DNA from 2 places in the Eubacterium sp. SB2 genome. Region 1 is predicted to be linked to the other one. Evidence: a T-box and tRNA genes for the amino acid it is inferred to sense, from the RefSeq annotation. Region 1 holds a T-box; the other holds one or more tRNA genes.
The links. The T-box of region 1 lies ahead of BN1938_RS07800 (valine--tRNA ligase). A T-box ahead of a tRNA ligase gene usually reads a tRNA of that ligase, here a tRNA-Val.
Positions count from the first base shown of each region.

Region 2: it has a tRNA-Val gene. The T-box ahead of BN1938_RS07800 (valine--tRNA ligase) is inferred to sense a tRNA for this amino acid. The anticodon was not compared.

Region 1 is NZ_LN865152.1:43,696-53,536, reverse strand. Features, by position in the region: gene BN1938_RS07850 (glycoside hydrolase family 32 protein) at 1-652, shown strand, start outside; gene BN1938_RS07845 (glucosaminidase domain-containing protein) at 884-1,744, shown strand; gene BN1938_RS07840 (cold-shock protein) at 2,004-2,207, opposite strand; gene BN1938_RS07835 (HEPN domain-containing protein) at 2,468-2,863, opposite strand; gene BN1938_RS07830 (nucleotidyltransferase domain-containing protein) at 2,856-3,188, opposite strand; tRNA gene BN1938_RS07825 (tRNA-Ala) at 3,506-3,578, opposite strand; gene BN1938_RS07820 (LacI family DNA-binding transcriptional regulator) at 3,708-4,277, opposite strand; gene BN1938_RS07815 (glycoside hydrolase family 28 protein) at 4,298-5,332, shown strand; gene BN1938_RS07810 (AAA family ATPase) at 5,486-6,826, shown strand; gene BN1938_RS07805 (RloB family protein) at 6,829-7,488, shown strand; T-box leader at 7,653-7,933, shown strand; gene BN1938_RS07800 (valine--tRNA ligase) at 8,142-9,841, shown strand, end outside.
Region 2 is NZ_LN865153.1:1,574,741-1,584,581, forward strand. Features, by position in the region: gene BN1938_RS19335 (HAMP domain-containing sensor histidine kinase) at 1-773, opposite strand, end outside; gene BN1938_RS19340 (response regulator transcription factor) at 774-1,478, opposite strand; gene BN1938_RS19345 (LysR family transcriptional regulator) at 1,492-2,364, opposite strand; gene BN1938_RS19350 (TIGR01906 family membrane protein) at 2,555-3,250, shown strand; gene BN1938_RS19355 (phosphoribosylformylglycinamidine synthase) at 3,436-7,191, shown strand; tRNA gene BN1938_RS19360 (tRNA-Val) at 7,425-7,497, shown strand; tRNA gene BN1938_RS19365 (tRNA-Met) at 7,519-7,592, shown strand; gene BN1938_RS19370 (hypothetical protein) at 7,699-8,244, shown strand; gene ispF (2-C-methyl-D-erythritol 2,4-cyclodiphosphate synthase) at 8,269-8,814, shown strand; gene BN1938_RS19380 (GNAT family N-acetyltransferase) at 8,833-9,841, shown strand, end outside.

The DNA.
Region 1 (9,841 bases):
TGGAAGCTTTGACGGAACGTATCGGTTGAAGAACTTCCGGGAATGGGACAGAGGCTTTGATTTTTATGCCCCACAGACATTTTTGGATGAACAGGGCAGGCGGCTCCTGATCGGATGGATCGGTATGCCGGATGACCAGGAACAGTGCAACCCGACGGTAAAGGACGGCTGGCAGAATGCACTTACTGTTCCCAGGGAGGTGTTTCTGAAGGATGAAAAGGTGATGCAGTATCCGGCGGAGGAACTGCTGTCGCTTCGGAAAGAGGAGCAGACGCTGGAGCCTGGTAAGGCTTCAGACAAGATGCAGTGTTATGATATAGAAATTACAATGCTTGAAAACACGGACATGACCCTTGTAATAAGTGATGGAATTACTTTGTGCTATAGCAGAAGTGACAAAATGTTTACCGTTACTTTTCTTGAGGAACAGAACCTGGGGTATGGAAGAAAAAGCAGGGCCGTGTATCTGGATGAGTGCCGGTCTGTCCGGATCCTGGCGGATACTACCTGTTTGGAGGTATATTTAAATGGGGGAGAAGAAGTATTTACCACAAGATTTTATACGGAAGATGGTATGAGCAGTTTCCGGGCAGAAAAGGGAGACATGGAGATAAAATATTGGGTGATGGAACCAATGAAGGTTAAATTGTAAAGGCGGTACGGCGAGTGATGGGACGCTGGCCAGAAGACGGCTATGGTGCATGGACGTCTTCTGGCCAGTTGTTTTATCATGAAAGCGGATAAGACTCGTTGCAGTAACAGTTCAGACTTGTCTGAACTGTCACCGTTACTAAGACGTCCACCTTTATAATTGTTTTTGCATATTGCATTTTACTGTGCATATATTGTAAAGTATAAGCAACACAGTTTTTGGACAAGGGTGATGATGATGGATTGGAAAGGCTTGAATAAGAATAAGATAAAGATCTGGCTTGAAGCAGGATTGGCGCTTTTGCTTGTTATTGTGATTGGGGTAGCCGGGCACAATGGGGCATTTACTAAGAAAGAGGCAAAGGCAGGCCAGGAAAAGAGTGCGAAGGAAGAAACGCTGAATAAGGCAGTGAAAGAAAATGAGGCGGCTAAGTCCGGGAAGAATGACAGCGCCTCAGAGGCAGACGGAAAAAAGGATACGGATAAAACAGCGCAGGATCAGCCAGTGCAGAATAAGGAAGAAAGCAAGGAGACGGAGGAGGTTATTGCCGAGGGGCAGTATCCAATTATGGGAAAGAGTACGGTTACTGTGGAACAGATGGTGGAATATTTTAAATCCAGCCAGGAAAAGTATCCGGCGGAGGAGTTGAGCAAGGGCGGTGCAGACAGCATAGAGACATTCTGCCAGATGTATTACGATGAGGCGGTAGCTGAAGGAATCAGGCCGGAGGTGCCTTTTGTGCAGACCATGAAGGAAACCGGGTGGCTGCAGTATGGAGGGGATGCTTCCATTGAACAGTTTAATTTTGCAGGGCTGGGTACTACCGGAGGCGGGGTTGCAGGGAATTCTTATCCAGATGTACGGACCGGAATCCGTGCGCAGATCCAGCACCTGAAAGCTTATGCCACTGCAGACGCCCTGACCCAGGAGTGCGTGGATGAACGTTATGAATATGTGACCAAGGGGTCAGCGCCCTATGTGGAATGGCTGGGGCAGCAGGAGAACCCGGAAGGGTATGGCTGGGCTACGGCAGATAACTATGGCTATTCCATCGTGGATATGATTTCTAAACTGAAACAGCTGGGAGAGTAAACTCCCCGTCAATTGACTTTTTGGAAGCGGATAGATTGCTCTGAAGTTATATTACAGTGCTGCCCTTTGGGGGCCTGTATAGGGGATGTCCTTTGAGTATGTTAATGCTTCTGAATCGGATCAGTCAACAAAAAATGCCAGGAAAGCGAGGTGCGGTCAGCAACTCAGCTCTCCTGGCATTTTTAGCCGGAAATTATAATCCGTGTAAAACAGTTCGGGCAGGCCTGAACTGTTATGCATCCGTTCGGTTAAACCTGGATTATGCAACACAGACATTGACAGCCTGGAGGCCGCGATTGCCCTGAGCAATGTCAAATGTAACGTTCTGTCCGTCTTCTAAAGACTTAAAGCCGTCCATTGCCAGCCCTGAAAAATGTACGAATACATCTTCTCCGTTTTCGTTGTTTGTGATAAATCCAAATCCTTTTTGTGCGTTAAACCATTTTACTGTACCGTTATTCATAGTAGGTACCTCCTAATTTTTTTTGTGCATTTTCTATAAAACTAAAAAAAGCATATATACGTAATCATTAATAAAAAAATGACTACCGAATATATGCGAAATCAAGACTTTATTTAAAATACTTTTTGTATCATAACATTAAAAATATCAAATGTCAAGCGAAAAGTTTTATATTTTCTGTGTTCCTGTTACTATTCAGTTACTGTTCAGACCGTGCCGTGCACCTCGCTGCACGGCATCCGTCTCGCTGAATACTCTACTTACTTTTGTGCATTTAAATACTCTATAATAGATTCTACAATTAACTCTGCAGTCTCTAGTTGAGTTTGCGCCTGTTCTCTGGATGCAAAATAAAAGTCATCATAATCACTTTTTTCTCTCAAACGTTTCAAAGTTGCAAGTTTTCTTCCCAATTCTTTTGAAAAAATTGTTTTAGCAACATAATGCTGATTAAAATATGCAACTACATCTTTGTGCCGTTTAAAATCTACCGTTCCCATTGCAAGGACTGCTTTAATCGCGTAGAAAGCAGAGTAATAAGACCTGTTAATTGAATCCTTATATAAGGAATTCTCTAAGCAATGTTTTGCCACGCTTAAACTGTCTTTCGCTTCCTGCAATCTGTAATTACTTAATTCTTTTTGTCTGTCATCCATCTAGTACAACGCCCTCCCTCTCTACGTTATCATAAAAAGGTAATGATCCCAACCAGTAGTTAAAGTGCTTCTCATTCTTAATAATAACACTGATATCCAAAAAGTATTTCATTTCGAAATCAAATGCAATATCAAAAATTTTTGTTTCTATCTTTTCAATTTCTTCATCTGTATATGTCGTCAATACCATAATATCTATATCTGAATTTTCTTTTTGTTCACCACGGGCATATGAACCGTAAAGAATAATTTTAGTTAGTTTGTCCCCTAAAACCTGCTTTATTTCCTGGGAAAATTCCATAAGTATGTCATGTATGTCTTTCATTACAATCACTCCTTTATTTATGATTTTAACCATGACGCTACCCGATTCATTCAATTCACATTGTTTTTATATACTTTATTATAACACGCGGCCTAGTATAAGCCAATCTAAATCCCTTACTGTTTCGCTGGCCTAATTTTCCGATAGCACAGACGCAAAAGCCTCAGCGTAGCCCCACTACGCCTACGTTTGTGGAGCAGCACTCTCGAAAATTTATCTCAGCTTATGAGTCAGTTACTTATTTTACGATGTACTAGAGCTTATGCGGCATAGAAATAGGCATAACTTCCTGATTATATAAGTTATGCCTCATGCTATGGAGTATACGGGATTCGAACCCGTGGCCTCAACAATGCGAATGTTGCGCGCTCCCAACTGCGCTAATACCCCATACGAGAATTATAGCATTTTCTACAGAAATGGCAATACAGAAAATTCAGAAAACATAAAATTTATTCAAAAAGAACTCTGAATTCAGAGAGTTCTTTTGCGTCTCTGGAAATGATGCAATGATTTCCTCTAATTGCTTGGACAAACGGATACAGACTTCCTTTCTATTATTTGAGCTGCAAACTGTATATTTCTTGTGCAGGACTTAGTAATAGGATCTGATGAATGGATTTTTTCCAGCAATATGCGTACAGCCTCCCGCCCCAACTCGCTTCTCGGATAAGCAATTGTTGTAAGAGGAGGAGTGACATATTGGGAAAACTCAATGTTATCACATCCTGTTACGGAAATATCTTCCGGGATAGAATAACCGTGCTCTTGGATGGCACGCATTGCCCCAATAGCAACTTTGTCATTTGCTGCGAAAATGGCAGTTATATTATCCTGCGATGCTAACAGTTTTTTGGTTTCTGTATATGCTTTTTCCATCTCCCAGTTGATATTGATGATAAACTCGGGGGAGAGGCTAATCTGGTTGGCAAGGAGGGCCATGACATATCCTCGAAAACGCCCTTCATAATCGAATAAATTTATCCGCCCTTCAGTAAAACCCGCAGTATCACCGAGAAATGCAATATTTTTATGTCCGAGCTGGATCATTCTGTCCACAAGTAAATAGGATGCACGTTCAAAATTTATGGAAATTCGGTCATTTTTAAATTCGTCATAATAATAGATATGCTGACGAACACTTCCTGGACAAGTGTCTGATTTATGCAGAAGATTGCGTAAATATACAAATATATGGAGGCACGATCAATGGAAATGGAGCAGAATTCTATGAGGATGGGAAACCGGACATAATCCATCCCATGCTTTTCCGGTTCCTTAGATGTAAAAATATTTGGATGGAAGATGTAAATATAACGATGCCTGCAGGTTGGAGCACAGCGTTTATAGAATGTGAAGATATACATATCAGAGGAATAGATATTAGCAGCCGCCATTATAATGGTGACGGTCTGGATTTTGACAGCTGCAGGAATGTTTTTGTCTCAGATTGTAATATGGATACCAGTGATGACTGTCTGTGCATCCAAAATTCCGTGGCGGGAAGGGTAAGCCGCAATATCATAGTCAGGAACTGTGTTATGAAGAGCAGGTGGGCGGCAGTCCGAATCGGGTTATTAAACAGCGGGGATATTGAAGATGTGGTTATTTCCGATTGCATTTTTCATGATACTCTTTGCAGTGGATTTAAAATTCAGGCGGCGGAGAGCGGGAGGATCCATGATGTGCTTATGAGCAATATTATTATGAGAAATGTAACCAGACTCATATTTGTTACTTCCAATTTTTGTAAAATGGGGGTCTTGGAAGAGAGTGCCCGAGACAGCAGCAAGGGGATAGACGGCCTTTATTTTAAGAATATTATTATAGACAATACATCACAGGAAAAGCCGGGTTCTATGGATGGGATTTTTGTTGTGGGAACACCGGAAAGGAAAATTCGTGATGTTAGTTTGACTGATATCAGATATCATGTTTTGGGTGGAGGCGGATACACCAAAAAAGAGATTCCCGAATTGACGGGAAAGAGACCGGAATATTATGAACTGGATGTGAGTCCGTCTTCCGTATTGTATGCACGACACGTAGCAAAATTGGAAATGAACCGTTTCTTTTATGATTTAGAACAGGATGACTTAAGAGAACCTATCATATTTGAAGATGTGGTTATGGCCGGGGAGTAGGGCACATGTGGAAAATTATGGGATTGATCGAAATAAAAAGATGCGATTTTGCGGGAAGAATGCAAAATCAGAATAAAAGTATTGAATAATTATAATAATTAGCATATAATCGTTATAAGATTTTGCAAGTATTTAGCGGAATGGGGGGGTTATATGCTTCTTGAATTCAAGACAAAGAATTATAAATCATTTGTGGAAGAATCTAGTTTTTCTATGGTAGCTGCACCAAAGCAGAAAGGCTTAGATTACAGTTTGATGAAAACGAAGGTAAAAGGAAAAGAAATCCGTGGTTTGAGTTCCTCCGTAATTTATGGACCGAATGCCGCCGGAAAAACAAATATTATAGGTGCAATGGATGTCCTTCGTGCGATTGTATTACGAGGAAATATTAGAAATTCCGAGGAGAAATCTTCGCCAAATCCGGCAGCGGCAGCATTAGAGCTGATACCAAACAATAATGAAACAGAAGGAATGCCAGTTTGTTTTTCCGTCGAGTTTTATGAGGAAGATGCAGGAGATAAATTTAGAATTTTATATGAATTGGAGATTGATTTAGGAGTGTTCCTTGATGAGGAATATCCGAGAAAAATCGTATCAGAAAAGCTTTTTGTAAATGGAGAACCAATTTTTCAGCGTGCCAATGATTTGTATATTGGAAATATGAAAGTTATTAAAGAGTACCTTTCTGATGTAACAGCGCAAAATATAGAAAGCGTAAGCGAGATTGCGAAGAACAGTATAAGTAAGGAAGAACTGTTTTTAACAAATGGATTTAAGCTTGTTTTCTCACAGAAATTTACAAAATTGATTGTAGATTGGTTTACAAATAAGTTTATGGTAATCTATCGTGCCGATTCTATGCAGTTAATTAAAAGATTTGCTGATCCTAAGAAAAAGGCAGTTTATGTGGAAAAGACAACTGATAAAGCGGCAAAACTATTTGGAATTAACTCAAATGCAGTAGGGTATGTTATAAGTGAGGATGAGCCGGACGCAAAACTGTATTCTGTTTTTCGGGATATGAAGAATAAAAAGAATGCGGCTATTGCAGCGGAGATTTTTGAATCTTATGGGACAATCCGATTTATCAATATGTTTCCGCTAGTTATAAAAGCAATTCAGACCGGAGGAACGCTGGTAGTTGATGAATTTGATGCGTCTATTCACCCAATGGCATTGATGAGTATTATCAATGTTTTTCATAATGATGATATTAATATTCACCATGCACAGTTGATTTTTAATACACATAATCCCATTTTTTTAAACTCCAATCTCTTCAGGAGAGATGAGATTAAATTCGTCGAACGTGATGATGACAGCCACCAGAGTATCTTGTATGCGTTGTCTGATTTTGGAACAACGGGTGACAAGGGTGTCCGTAAACATGAAGATTATATGGGCAAATACTTTATAAGCCAGTATGGTGCGATTAAGGATATTGATTTTACACCAATCTTTGAGGAGATTTTGGATCGAGAAGGTGAGGTGTAGCGATGGCAAAGAGAAAGCCGACCAATAAATACTATTTTAGTGTCGAGGGAGAAACAGAGCAATGGTATTTGAAATGGTTGCAAGACCTTATTAACAATACGGAAGAATCTGTTTGTAAAGTTTCGATTGATTGTCCGGTGAAAAAGAATCCACTAAAACACGCAAAATCTTTGACAGTCACAAGAGAGATTAAGGTATATCATTTCTTTGATTATGAAAGCGATGAGCCTAATCATGTTCAAGGATTCCAAGATGCTATGGACAATATGAAGAAAGCAGAGCAAATAGGCAAGCAGATAAAGTATAAATCAGGATATAGTAATTCTACTTTCGATTTATGGATTATATTGCACATGGCAAATTGTAATGCTTCATTCACTCATAGAAAGCAGTACATTACACCAATTAATAAAGCCTTTGGTGAGAAATTTGAGAACATGGATGAATATAAACATGAGGATAATTTTAAACGATGTTTGAGTAAAATGAATCTTTCTAATGTAATTGACGCTATTGAACGTGCAAGAAAAATCATGCAGAAAAACAATGAGAATGGATATAGATTGCTTGAATATAGGGGATACAAATATTATAAAGAAAATCCATCTCTTTCTGCGTGGGAGGCAATAGAAAAGATTTTGAGTGACTGCAAATTATTGTGAAAATAGATATTGTATAATACGTTTGTTTGGCAATACAGAATTCTTAATATTCGTTAAACAACCTTGACAAATTAACGTCCGAAAGATATGATAGTTTGTAGTTAATATAAAGTTAACATTTTATTAATATCTTATCGGCCGTAACAGACGTCCGGTAATCATATACAAAGGTGTTGAGGAAGAGGAGTACATGATCGCTTCTGGCAGAGAGAACCATCCGTTGGCTGTAAGGTGGTTTCAGGTGAGGATCGTGGAAGGTAGCTTCTGAACCGGATATCTGAACAAGAGCACATTCAGTAGGATATCCCGGAGTTGTCCGCGTTACAGGACTTTAGAGATGTCCGTATACTGTTTTGTCAGTGACAGACTGCAGGCAGAAGCAGCAGGTTCGAAGAACAAAAAGGACATAAAATTAAGGTGGTACCGCGTATATAACGCCCTTTACTTATAGTAAAGGGCTTTTTAAATTCAAAAAACTGTGAAAAATCCGTGAAAAAGCGGGTTGCTATTCACGGGCAGTGCACCATGCTGCATGGCATTCGAGTCACTAAAGTGATGGGGCGGACACCTGATCAGAGAAAACTGTACATAAGACTTTTGGCTGGTACAGAGATAAGAGTACGATATTTATGAGGGAGAACAAGGAGGAAACTATGAGCAAAGAATTGGCAAAGACTTATAATCCGAAAGAAATTGAAGACAAGACTTATGAGAAATGGTGCGAAAACAAGTATTTTCATGCGGAAATTGACAGGAGCAGAAAGCCGTTTACTACGGTGATGCCGCCTCCGAATATTACGGGGAAACTCCACATGGGACACGCACTGGATAATACGCTGCAGGATATCCTGATCCGCTATAAAAGGATGGAGGGCTACAATGCCTTGTGGATTCCGGGAACAGACCATGCTGCGATCTCTACGGAAGTCAAGGTAACGAATCAGCTGAAAGAAGAGGGAATCGACAAGAAAGAGCTGGGAAGAGAAGGCTTTCTTGAGAGAACCTGGCAGTGGAAGGAAGAATATGCCGGAACGATTGAAAACCAGCTGAAAAAGCTGGGGATTTCCTGTGACTGGGACAGAGAACGTTTCACCATGGATGAAGGTTGTTCCAAGGCTGTTGAAGACGTCTTTATCAAACTGTATGAAAAGGGATATATTTATAAAGGCTCCAGAATCATCAACTGGTGTCCGGTATGCAAGACTTCTCTGTCCGATGCGGAAGTAGAGCATGAGGAGCAGGACGGTTTCTTCTGGCATATCAAGTATCCGATCGCAGGAACGGACAGATTCCTGGAGATTGCGACGACACGTCCCGAGACTATGCTTGGTGATACTGCAATTGCGGTACATCCGGATGATGAGCGGTACAGCGATATTGTGGGAAAGACGGCAGTGCTTCCGCTTGTAAACCGGGAGATACCGATTGTGGCCGACTACTACGTTGACAAGGAATTTGGTACCGGTGCGGTAAAGATTACACCGGCTCATGACCCGAATGACTTTGAGGTAGGAAAGCGTCATAATCTGGAAGAAATCAATATCATGAATGATGACGCCACGATCAATGAAAAAGGCGGAAAGTACGCGGGGATGGAGCGCTATGAGGCGAGAAAGGCTATCGTTGCGGATCTGGAAGCACAGGGATATCTTGTGAAGATTGAGCCTCATTCTCATAATGTCGGAACCCATGACAGATGCAGCACAACGGTGGAACCGCTGATCAAACAGCAGTGGTTCGTCAAGATGGAAGAACTGGCAAAACCGGCGATCAATGCCTTGAAGACAGGCGAGCTGAAGTTTGTGCCGGAACGTTTTGATAAGATCTACCTGCATTGGCTTGAGAACATCAAAGACTGGTGTATCTCCAGACAGATCTGGTGGGGCCATAGAATTCCGGCTTATTACTGTGATCAATGCGGAGAGTTCGTTGTCGCAAAAGAAGTTCCGCAGACCTGTCCGCACTGCGGCTGCAGCCATTTTACACAGGATGAAGATACCCTGGATACATGGTTCAGTTCAGCGCTGTGGCCGTTCTCCACACTGGGATGGCCGGAGAAGACAGAAGATCTGGACTACTTTTATCCGACAGACGTACTGGTAACAGGATACGACATCATTTTCTTCTGGGTAATACGTATGGTATTTTCCGGATTCGAGCATACAGGCAGGTCCCCCTTCCATACAGTGCTGATCCATGGTCTTGTGAGAGATTCTCAGGGGCGCAAGATGAGCAAATCACTGGGCAATGGGATTGACCCGCTGGAGATCATCGACCAGTACGGTGCGGATGCACTCCGCCTGACGCTGGTAACCGGTAATGCGCCTGGGAATGACATGAGATTTTATAATGA
Region 2 (9,841 bases), on a different contig from region 1:
TTTAAATCGTGTGTGATATTAGCAATCCATTCTTCACGCATCGATTCCGTCTGTTCTTTTAATCTGTCGGTGTCCCGGATATCCTGGTCAAGCTGATTCAGGCTTTCATATACGTCTCCGAATGAGCCTTTGATTATGAGAGGGTTATAATCACGCTTTGCTATAGAACGAACGCATTCAGAAATGTGGTTCATTTTATTTGTGATCCAGAATCCATATATAATGCCTCCGGCAAGGAGGATCATGATAAGTACTCCTGTGCCCAATGTAAAGATTGTTTTACCGGTAGTGAATCTGTCGCCATTCAGAAACATGGTGACTTTTGTTACATTCACAGGAAAATACAAGATGTAAGAAAACTCTTTGCCCTTATCATTCAGATTTCCGATAAACGCAGTGGTATCGAAAAACTCCCCTGTCCGGTAAAGCCGCAGCAGCTCCGCATCAGAATAGGAAGTCTTTGCATCCGCAGGCCTCTGATAACTGGCGATTTCCCCGCCCCTGTCATCTAAAACCTGAATACCCGCCTGATTTGCACGGAGCAGTTCGATTCCGGTCTGTTTTATCTGCGGTTTACCATCTATAAAAGTAATCTGTCTGCCAAAATCCTCTGTGAATGCCTTGGGATAATCGCTTCGCTGCACAGAACCATCGGGAAACTTTACGGTGATAACCGAGAAGAAAAACAGGGCAGAGAAAATAAGGGCGCCGAGAAGCGCCAGTAAAAAGATAAGGTATATATGAAAAGCAGTGCGGTAACCAGATTTTCTCATTTAATCCACCCTTTTCTTCAGCTTATAACCCAGCCCTTTTATTGTTACAAGCTGCCTGGGGCTGGATGGAATATCCTCGATTTTCTCCCTGATATGACGGATATGCACCATAATCGTATTATCACAGATACTGCTGTATTCCCCCCATACATGTTCGTAGAGGCGTTCTTTACTTAAGATTTTATCTGCATTTTCCATCAGATAGGCAAGGAGCAGGAATTCACGGCCTGTAAGGCTTAACTCCTTTCCGGATTTTAGAATGCGGCAGCTTTCTCTGTCCAGGAAAAGGCTGCTCGCAGCAACCGTTTCCGTTTCAGGGGTATGGATGGAGGCCTGATATTGCTGGCGGCGGAGCTGCGCCTTGATCCGGAATACGACTTCCCTGGGGCTGAAAGGCTTGGTGATATAGTCATCCCCGCCGCTGGACAGCCCCAGGATCTTGTCGATATCATCGTTTTTGGAAGACAGAAATAGAATCGAGCAAAAAGAAAATCCGCGTATTTTCTTACATACCTCGATCCCGTCCAGGTCAGGAAGCATAATGTCCAGAACGATAACATCCGGATCAAAGGTTTTGCAGAGCTCTACGGCGTCTGCCCCAGTATATGCCCTTTCAATATTTTGAAAGCCATCCCGACGCAGCACTTCCTCAATCAGGTCAACAATATCCTTTTCATCATCTACTAACAATATTTTATGATTCATGGGCTTTTCCTTCTTAAAAATAATTTAAAAATTCTTCCGCGGCCCTGGTGAGCGGCATTTGTTCGTTATAAGCGATGACCAGTTCTCTTTCCGGCAGTTCCTCTTTGGTCTCCACAACAAAAATACCTTTCTGCCCGCCCGTCATGCAGTAATCGGGGATAAAAGCAATGCCCAGTCCGATGCGGGCGAGGTCGATGAGCAGGTCGTTGCTGGTCAGCTCGATCTCCGGAACCAGATCCAGCTGGTGCTGCTGGAATAACCGATGGAGAAATTCACTCGTTGTGCTGTGCCTATCCAGCATAAGGATCGGATACTGGGAAAGCTGTTTATAGGTTAGCTTCTTCTCTTTCAATTCATGGAATGATTCGTTCGCGATAAATACATCCCGGAATGTTTTGATTTTCTTAATAGAGGAGACGTTGCTCAGATAGTTGTTGGGGTAGTTGACAACAATCAGGTCAACCTGGCCGGATTCCAGCATTTCCACACATTTGATGGAGGTCTGGTTGTTTACTTTGATGTGTGCGCTGGGGAATGCTTTGTGAAATTTTTCAAGATATGGAACCAGGAAATAACGGCAGATCGTGTCACTGGCCCCTATGCGGATCTGGCCTCCCGTGGAAGCGGCATCCAGCAGCTGGGCCTCACCCCGCTGAATCAGATGCATGGCTGGTTCGATATGCCGAAGCAGAATCTCACCTTCCGGGGTCAGAAGGACCCGTTTGGTACTGCGGATAAACAGAGTCTGGTCCAGCTTGCGCTCCAGTGTTTTGATGGACTGGCTGACCGCTGACTGTGAAATAAAAAGCTGTTTTGACGCCTCCGAAAAGCTGAGGGTGGATGCAACATGAAAAAATACTTTGTACAGTTCATAATTGATATCCATTATTAGACCTCCTAATAAGTATTGCTTGTATTATAAGCCAAATTGAGATGAATTACAATCGGTATTATGATAAAATAAAAACGTTAAATAAAATAATATCTGTACTTATTGAATCATAATCTGACGAAGATGTCTTCGACAGGCTGGATATTCGAAATCAATAAGGTATGGTACGACAGGAGATGGCAGGATGAAAAAAGTACATTGGGTATTGGGCGTTATACTATCGCTGTCTGTAATTTTGATCCTTCTGATCACGAGCTTTCAGGCAGCGATGTACGCGGATTTCAGTTTTTATGAAAGAGAGTATGAGAAATACGATGTGCTCCCGGATCTGGACATGAAGATGGAGGATGTGATGTATGTGACCCATGAGATGATGGATTATCTAAAGGGGGACCGGGAGAATCTGGAGGTGATCATTACAGTGGAGGGGAAGGAACAGGATTTCTTTAATGAACAGGATAAGCTGCATATGGCGGATGTGCAGGGACTTTTCATTGGAGGGCTGCGCCTCAGGACTTGGGCTGCTGCAGTATTGCTGATCTGTCTTGCCGTTTTGATTGCGACAAAGGCAAGGTGGAAGTATCTGATTCCCAGGGCGTTTCAGATCGCATTGGGGTTAACGGCGGCGGGAACGGCTCTTCTGGCGTATTTATTTTCCAGGGATTTTTCGGCTGCCTTCACAAAATTTCATGAGATTTTCTTTACAAACGACCTGTGGCTGTTTGATCCGGCCGAGGATTATATGATCAGAATGCTCCCGGAAGGCCTGTTTTCCGATATGGTTATTAGAATTGGTGTTCTCTTTATAGCTGGACTTGCAGTGTTGCTGATCATCAGCATGATATGGAGAAAAAAGTCAAAGATTAACTGTACTAATTAATAAGTTTAATTATATTAATTGTACTAATGAGAAAAAATGTGATAGGATAGAAAAGAGCTGACAAAAGGACACGATACTACTGATGTTCTGGCGGGCAGATTTGCAGCAATGCTGCAGAACAAGTAAGATGAAATTAAAATGTGCGCAGTGAACTGCGGCAGAATAAAATGCAAAGGAGATCGTTTATGAGTAATGTAAGACGTGTTTATGTGGAGAAAAAACCGGAATTTGCTGTTTCAGCTAAGGAACTGCGGCATGAGATTAAACACTATCTGGGAATTCAGACGGTGACAGATGTACGCGTCCTGATCCGCTATGATGTGGAGAATCTTTCCGATACCACTTTTGAAAAAGCATGCAGTGGGATATTTGCAGAGCCTCCTGTTGATACACTTTATCAGGAAAGTTTTCCGATGAAAGAGGAGAGCCATGTATTTTCAGTAGAATATCTCCCGGGACAGTTTGACCAGAGGGCGGATTCAGCAGAACAGTGCGTGCAGTTTATTAAGGAAGATGAAAAGCCGATCATCCGCACTGCGACTACTTATGTAATAGAAGGAACCGTAACGGAAGAAGAATTTGGTGCGATTAAGAACCACTGCATCAACCCGGTGGATTCCAGGGAAACCGGGATGGAAAAACCGGAGACTCTGGTCACAGTATTTGAGGAACCGGAGGATGTTAAAGTATTTGACGGATTCCAGAATATGCCCCAGGAGGAGCTGAAGAAGCTCTATGATTCACTGGGACTGGCAATGACGTTTAAAGATTTCCTGCATATCCAGAAGTACTACAGCGGAGAAGAGCACAGAGACCCGACGATGACGGAGATCCGCGTGCTGGATACCTACTGGTCAGATCACTGCCGCCATACCACCTTCTCCACGGAATTAAAGGAGATTACCTTTGGCGAGGGCGATTATAAAGCACCCATCGTAAATACATACAAACAATATCTCAAAGACCACAGCGAAATCTTTGCCGGCAGAGAGGACAAGTTTGTCTGCCTGATGGACCTGGCCCTTATGGCGATGAGAAAGCTGAAAAAGGAAGGGAAACTCCAGGATCAGGAAGAGTCTGAGGAGATCAATGCCTGCAGTATTGTTGTGCCGATCAAGGTAGACGGCGCGGAAGAGGAGTGGCTGATTAATTTTAAAAATGAGACACACAACCACCCGACTGAGATCGAGCCTTTTGGCGGGGCTGCGACCTGTCTGGGCGGTGCGATCCGCGATCCGCTGTCAGGGAGGACCTATGTATACCAGGCGATGCGTGTGACCGGAGCAGCAGATCCTACCGTGTCTGTAAAGGATACCTTAAAAGGAAAGCTGCCGCAGAAGAAACTGGTACGGGGAGCCGCTGCGGGCTACAGTTCCTATGGAAACCAGATCGGCCTTGCAACCGGAGCGGTCAAGGAGATCTATCACCCGGACTATGTGGCAAAACGTATGGAGATCGGCGCAGTTCTCGGCGCTGCTCCCAGACGTGCAGTCATCAGAGAGACTTCAGATCCCGGAGATATCATCATTCTCCTTGGCGGACGCACAGGGCGCGACGGATGCGGCGGAGCGACCGGTTCTTCCAAGGTCCACACGGAAGAGTCTATCGAGACCTGCGGTGCAGAGGTGCAGAAGGGTAACCCGCCGACAGAGCGTAAGATCCAGCGTTTATTCAGAAGAGAAGAAGTCAGTGCCCTAATTAAAAAATGCAATGATTTTGGTGCGGGCGGTGTCTCAGTTGCCATCGGAGAGCTTGCGGACGGGCTCCGGGTAGATCTGGACAAGGTACCGAAGAAATATGCCGGTCTTGACGGGACTGAGATCGCGATCTCAGAGTCTCAGGAGAGAATGGCTGTTGTTGTCGATCCAAAAGATGTAAAACAATTTCTGGATTATGCAAAGGAAGAGAATCTGGAGGCCGTTGAAGTGGCAGTGGTTACGGAGGCCCCGAGACTGGTACTTTCATGGCGCGGAAAAGAGATCGTTAATATTTCCCGTGCATTCCTGGATACGAACGGCGCCCATCAGGAGACATCCGTCGAGGTGGAGATTCCGAATAAAAAAGATACAATTTTTATAAAGGAAGACGTGCAGGATGTAAGAGGAAAATGGCTTGATATGCTGAGCGATCTGAATGTATGCTCCCAGAAGGGGCTTGTGGAGATGTTCGACGGATCTATCGGCGCCGGCTCCGTATTTATGCCGCATGGCGGAAAGTACCAGATGACAGAGACACAGGCTATGGTTGCTAAGGTGCCGGTGCAAAATGGCAGCACAGACAGTGTTTCCATGATGAGCTATGGTTTTGACCCCTATCTTTCCAGCTGGAGTCCGTATCACGGTGCCGTTTACGCAGTCGTAGAATCCGTGGCTAAGATCGTGGCGGCCGGCGGTGATTACCGGAAGATCCGCTTTACGTTCCAGGAATATTTCCGCAGAATGACAGAAGACCCGAAAAGATGGAGCCAGCCTTTTGCGGCTCTGCTGGGGGCTTATGACGCACAGCTGGGATTCGGCCTGCCTTCCATAGGCGGCAAGGACAGTATGTCTGGAACATTCCAGGATATTGATGTGCCCCCGACTCTGGTTTCTTTTGCTGTCGATATGGCAACGGAGAAGGATATCATTACCCCGGAACTGAAAAAGGCGGGAAATAAGCTGGTATGGATGAGAATCGAGAAGGATGGATATGACCTCCCTGTATACGGCCGGCTGATGGATCAGTACGGAAAGTTCGAGAGCGATATACACAATGGCAGAATTGTATCCGCATATGCCCTGGACCGTCACGGTGTGATGGCTGCCGTCAGCAAAATGGCGTTTGGAAACGGGCTTGGGCTAAAGATAGAGCACAGCATGGATGCCGGAGAACTGTTTGCGCCGGCATTTGGAGATCTGGTTGCGGAAGTGCCTGCTGATCAGGTGGGAGAATTGGCAATCAGTTATACCGTCATCGGTGAGGTGACAGACGACGGTACATTCAGCTATGGGAATGCAAAGATCACTCTGAGCGAGGCGAAGACGGCCTGGACAGAGACCCTGGAGAAGGTATTTGCCACAAGATCTTCTGCAGACAGCAAAGAAGTATTGGAAGACAAATTATATGATACAAAGGATATCCATATATGCAGCCATAAGATCGGGCAGCCAACCGTATTCATCCCGGTATTCCCGGGAACCAACTGTGAATACGACAGCAAGAGAGCCTTTGAGCGCGCAGGCGCGAAGGTGATAACGAAAGTATTTAAGAACCTGGATGCGGAAGACATCCGTCATTCAGTGGCAGAGTTCGAAAATGCCATCACACAGGCGCAGATGATCATGTTCCCGGGCGGTTTCAGCGCGGGTGACGAACCGGACGGTTCTGCCAAATTCTTCGCTACAGCCTTCCAGAATGCCAAGATCAAAGAGGCGGTAGAAAAACTGCTCAATGAGAGAGACGGACTTGCCCTTGGTGTGTGCAACGGCTTCCAGGCCCTGATCAAACTGGGGCTTGTGCCTTACGGAACCATTACAGGCCAGAAGGAGGATTCTCCGACACTGACCTATAACACCATCGGACGCCATATCTCAAAGATGGTATACACAAAAGTGGTGACAAATAAATCTCCATGGCTTCAGGAGGCGTCTCTTGGCGGCGTGTATACGAATCCGGCATCCCACGGGGAAGGGCGTTTTGTTGCCAGTGAAGAATGGCTGGATAAACTGTTTGCCAACGGTCAGGTTGCGACACAGTATTGTGACATTGACGGCGTGATCAGCATGGATGAAGAGTGGAATGTCAACGGCTCTTACCGCGCAATCGAAGGAATCACAAGCCCGGACGGCCGTGTGCTTGGCAAGATGGCGCATTCAGAGAGAAGAGACAACTCGGTTGCCATAAATATTTACGGAGAACAGGACATGAAAATCTTTGAATCCGGTGTGAAATATTTCAAATAGATCTAAATTATTCTAAATAAAAGGGGCCGTATCCGCGATATGAAATATTAAAAAATGGGATACGGCCCGTGTTTATAAGGGGTACCATGTGCAGCGCCGGACGAAGTTTCTGATTTGTTAAAAAAATTTGAAAAAATAGGAAAAAAGGTGTTGACATTTGATGAAAAATAATAGTATAATAGCAAAGCGGGTTGCGGGTGAGACAAACACTTAAACGCAGACCGGGAGAATATGGGATCTTAGCTCAGCTGGGAGAGCATCTGCCTTACAAGCAGAGGGTCATAGGTTCGAGCCCTATAGGTCCCATAACTTTCTAAAATTTCATATGGCGGAATAGCTCAGTTGGCTAGAGCACACGGTTCATACCCGTGGTGTCGCTGGTTCAAATCCAGTTTCCGCTACTGAGAAGCTTCGGAAATTTCCGGAGCTTTTTTGTGTCTGATTATGGCAATACTTATCTAAGTATGTTAGAATCAGAGAATGAAAAATGAAACGGAGGACAAACAAATGAATGAAAAATCCTGGCTCGTGTTGAGAATTGTAGCCGGCCTGTATGTGATCTATCTGGGGTACCAGATCGTAAGCGGGATGCTGACTGAAAGACCCGAAAACATGGTGTTTATGATGACCGCAGGTATCTTGTTTATTGTGATAGGGGCGGTGATCGTGATTATATCCGCAAAAAGCGTAATCGCAATGAGAAACAAATTGCAGAATGAGGAAGAGACATCTTCAGAGGAAGACAATTCTGCAGATACAATAGAAGCAGATCCTGAGAAGGAGACTTCTTCAGAAGAGGAAGATACCGAGGAGGAGTCTGAAGAGGAAATGCCTTACGAGGAGAAAGATGCAGATTCCAGGGAGACGGATTTTTCAGATGACAGAAAAGCGAATCCAAATGATGACAGTGAGAAGAATAACAGAACGAAAACTGCAGAAGCTATGAAGGACGATGCAGCCCAGGACACAGTTACACCTGCAGATACACTGATAGATCTAAACGGGGATACCACGGAAGAATCAATGGAAGAGACTGACGACGAAGAAAAATAGAATATGAATAAGGAGAGACAGAACATGCGTGTAGGTATGGGATATGATGTACACAGGCTGGTCGAAGACAGAAAGCTGATTCTCGGAGGAGTAGAGATACCATATGAGAAGGGACTTCAGGGGCATTCGGACGCAGATGTGGTTGTACATGCCATTATGGATGCGCTTCTCGGAGCTGCGGCACTGGGGGATATCGGAAAGCATTTTCCGGATACAGATCCGCAGTACAAAGGCATTTCCAGCATCAGGCTGCTGGAACATGTAGCAGCACTTCTGGATGAAAAGCAGTTTGTGATTGAGAACATTGATGCAACCATTGTTGCGCAGCAGCCCAAGATGCGCCCATATATAGATGAGATGATAAAGAATGTAGCGGATGCACTGAATCTTATGCCTGACCAGGTCAATATCAAGGCAACAACGGAAGAGGGGCTTGGATTTACAGGGCGCGGAGCGGGGATTTCCTCTCAGGCGGTGTGTGCTCTGGAAAAGATTATGAACTACAGCAGCTACGATGTGACCCCCAATCCAAATGGATGCGAGGGCTGCAAGGGCTGTCCCAGGAAGTAAGAAAAGAGGGAATATAAAATGCAGCTTCGAAAGCTTGACAGCAGTGAACACAGCAGGACAAGAGCGCTGTGGGAGAAGGTATTTCCGGAAGACAGCAAAGCATTTCTGGACTACTATTACTTTATTAAGACCAGGGACAATCAGATCTATGTAATAGAGGAGGATGGGGCCATCCGTTCCATGCTCCAGCTCAATCCCTACATGATGAGGATCGGCGGTACACAGCAGTTATGCAATTATATCATTGCCGTGGCAACGGAGGAGGCGTACAGAAAGAGGGGCTATATGGGCCGTCTGCTCAAAGCCTCTATGATGGACATGTATGAACAGAAGCAGCCATTTACGTTCCTCATGCCCGCAGCGGAGGCCATATACAGGCCTTATGATTTCCGGTTTGTCTACGCGCAGATCAAGGAGGAATCCTGCGGAGAGCCAGGTTCCATGAAGGTCACCATGTCGGACGCCGTTTTATCAGACGCCGGCGCGATGGCCGTATTTTTTAACACCCATTTTGCTGCAGAATATCAGGTCTGCGCCGTGCGGGACGACCAGTATTACCAGACGATGATATTCGAGCAGCAGAGTGAAAACGGCGGTGTAAAACTATTAAAGCATGACGACGATATAGTTGGAATGTTCGCGTTTGCCAGAGAAGAGGATACGCTCGAGATCCGTGAGCCTCTGTACCTGCCCGGATTCGAAGCTGAATTCCAGAAAGCCGTATACCAGATGCGGGCAGAACATAGCGCTCCTGCAAAGATATACGCAGACAGAGAACATGTCCGGAGCAGGAAAGTCCCCCTCATTATGGTACGTATTCTTCACCTGGAGACACTTCTGTCATCTATGAGGGCAAAAGCAGGCGGGGAAATAAACTGCTCCTTTGCAGTACTCGATTCCATCATCACAAAAAACAGCAGAGTCTGGAGGCTGAAGAGCAGCGCGGAGAACCCGGACATACAGGTCTCTGAAACAGAGGACTCAGAAGGAGTACTCACAATAGACGCCCTGACTGCATTGCTGTTCG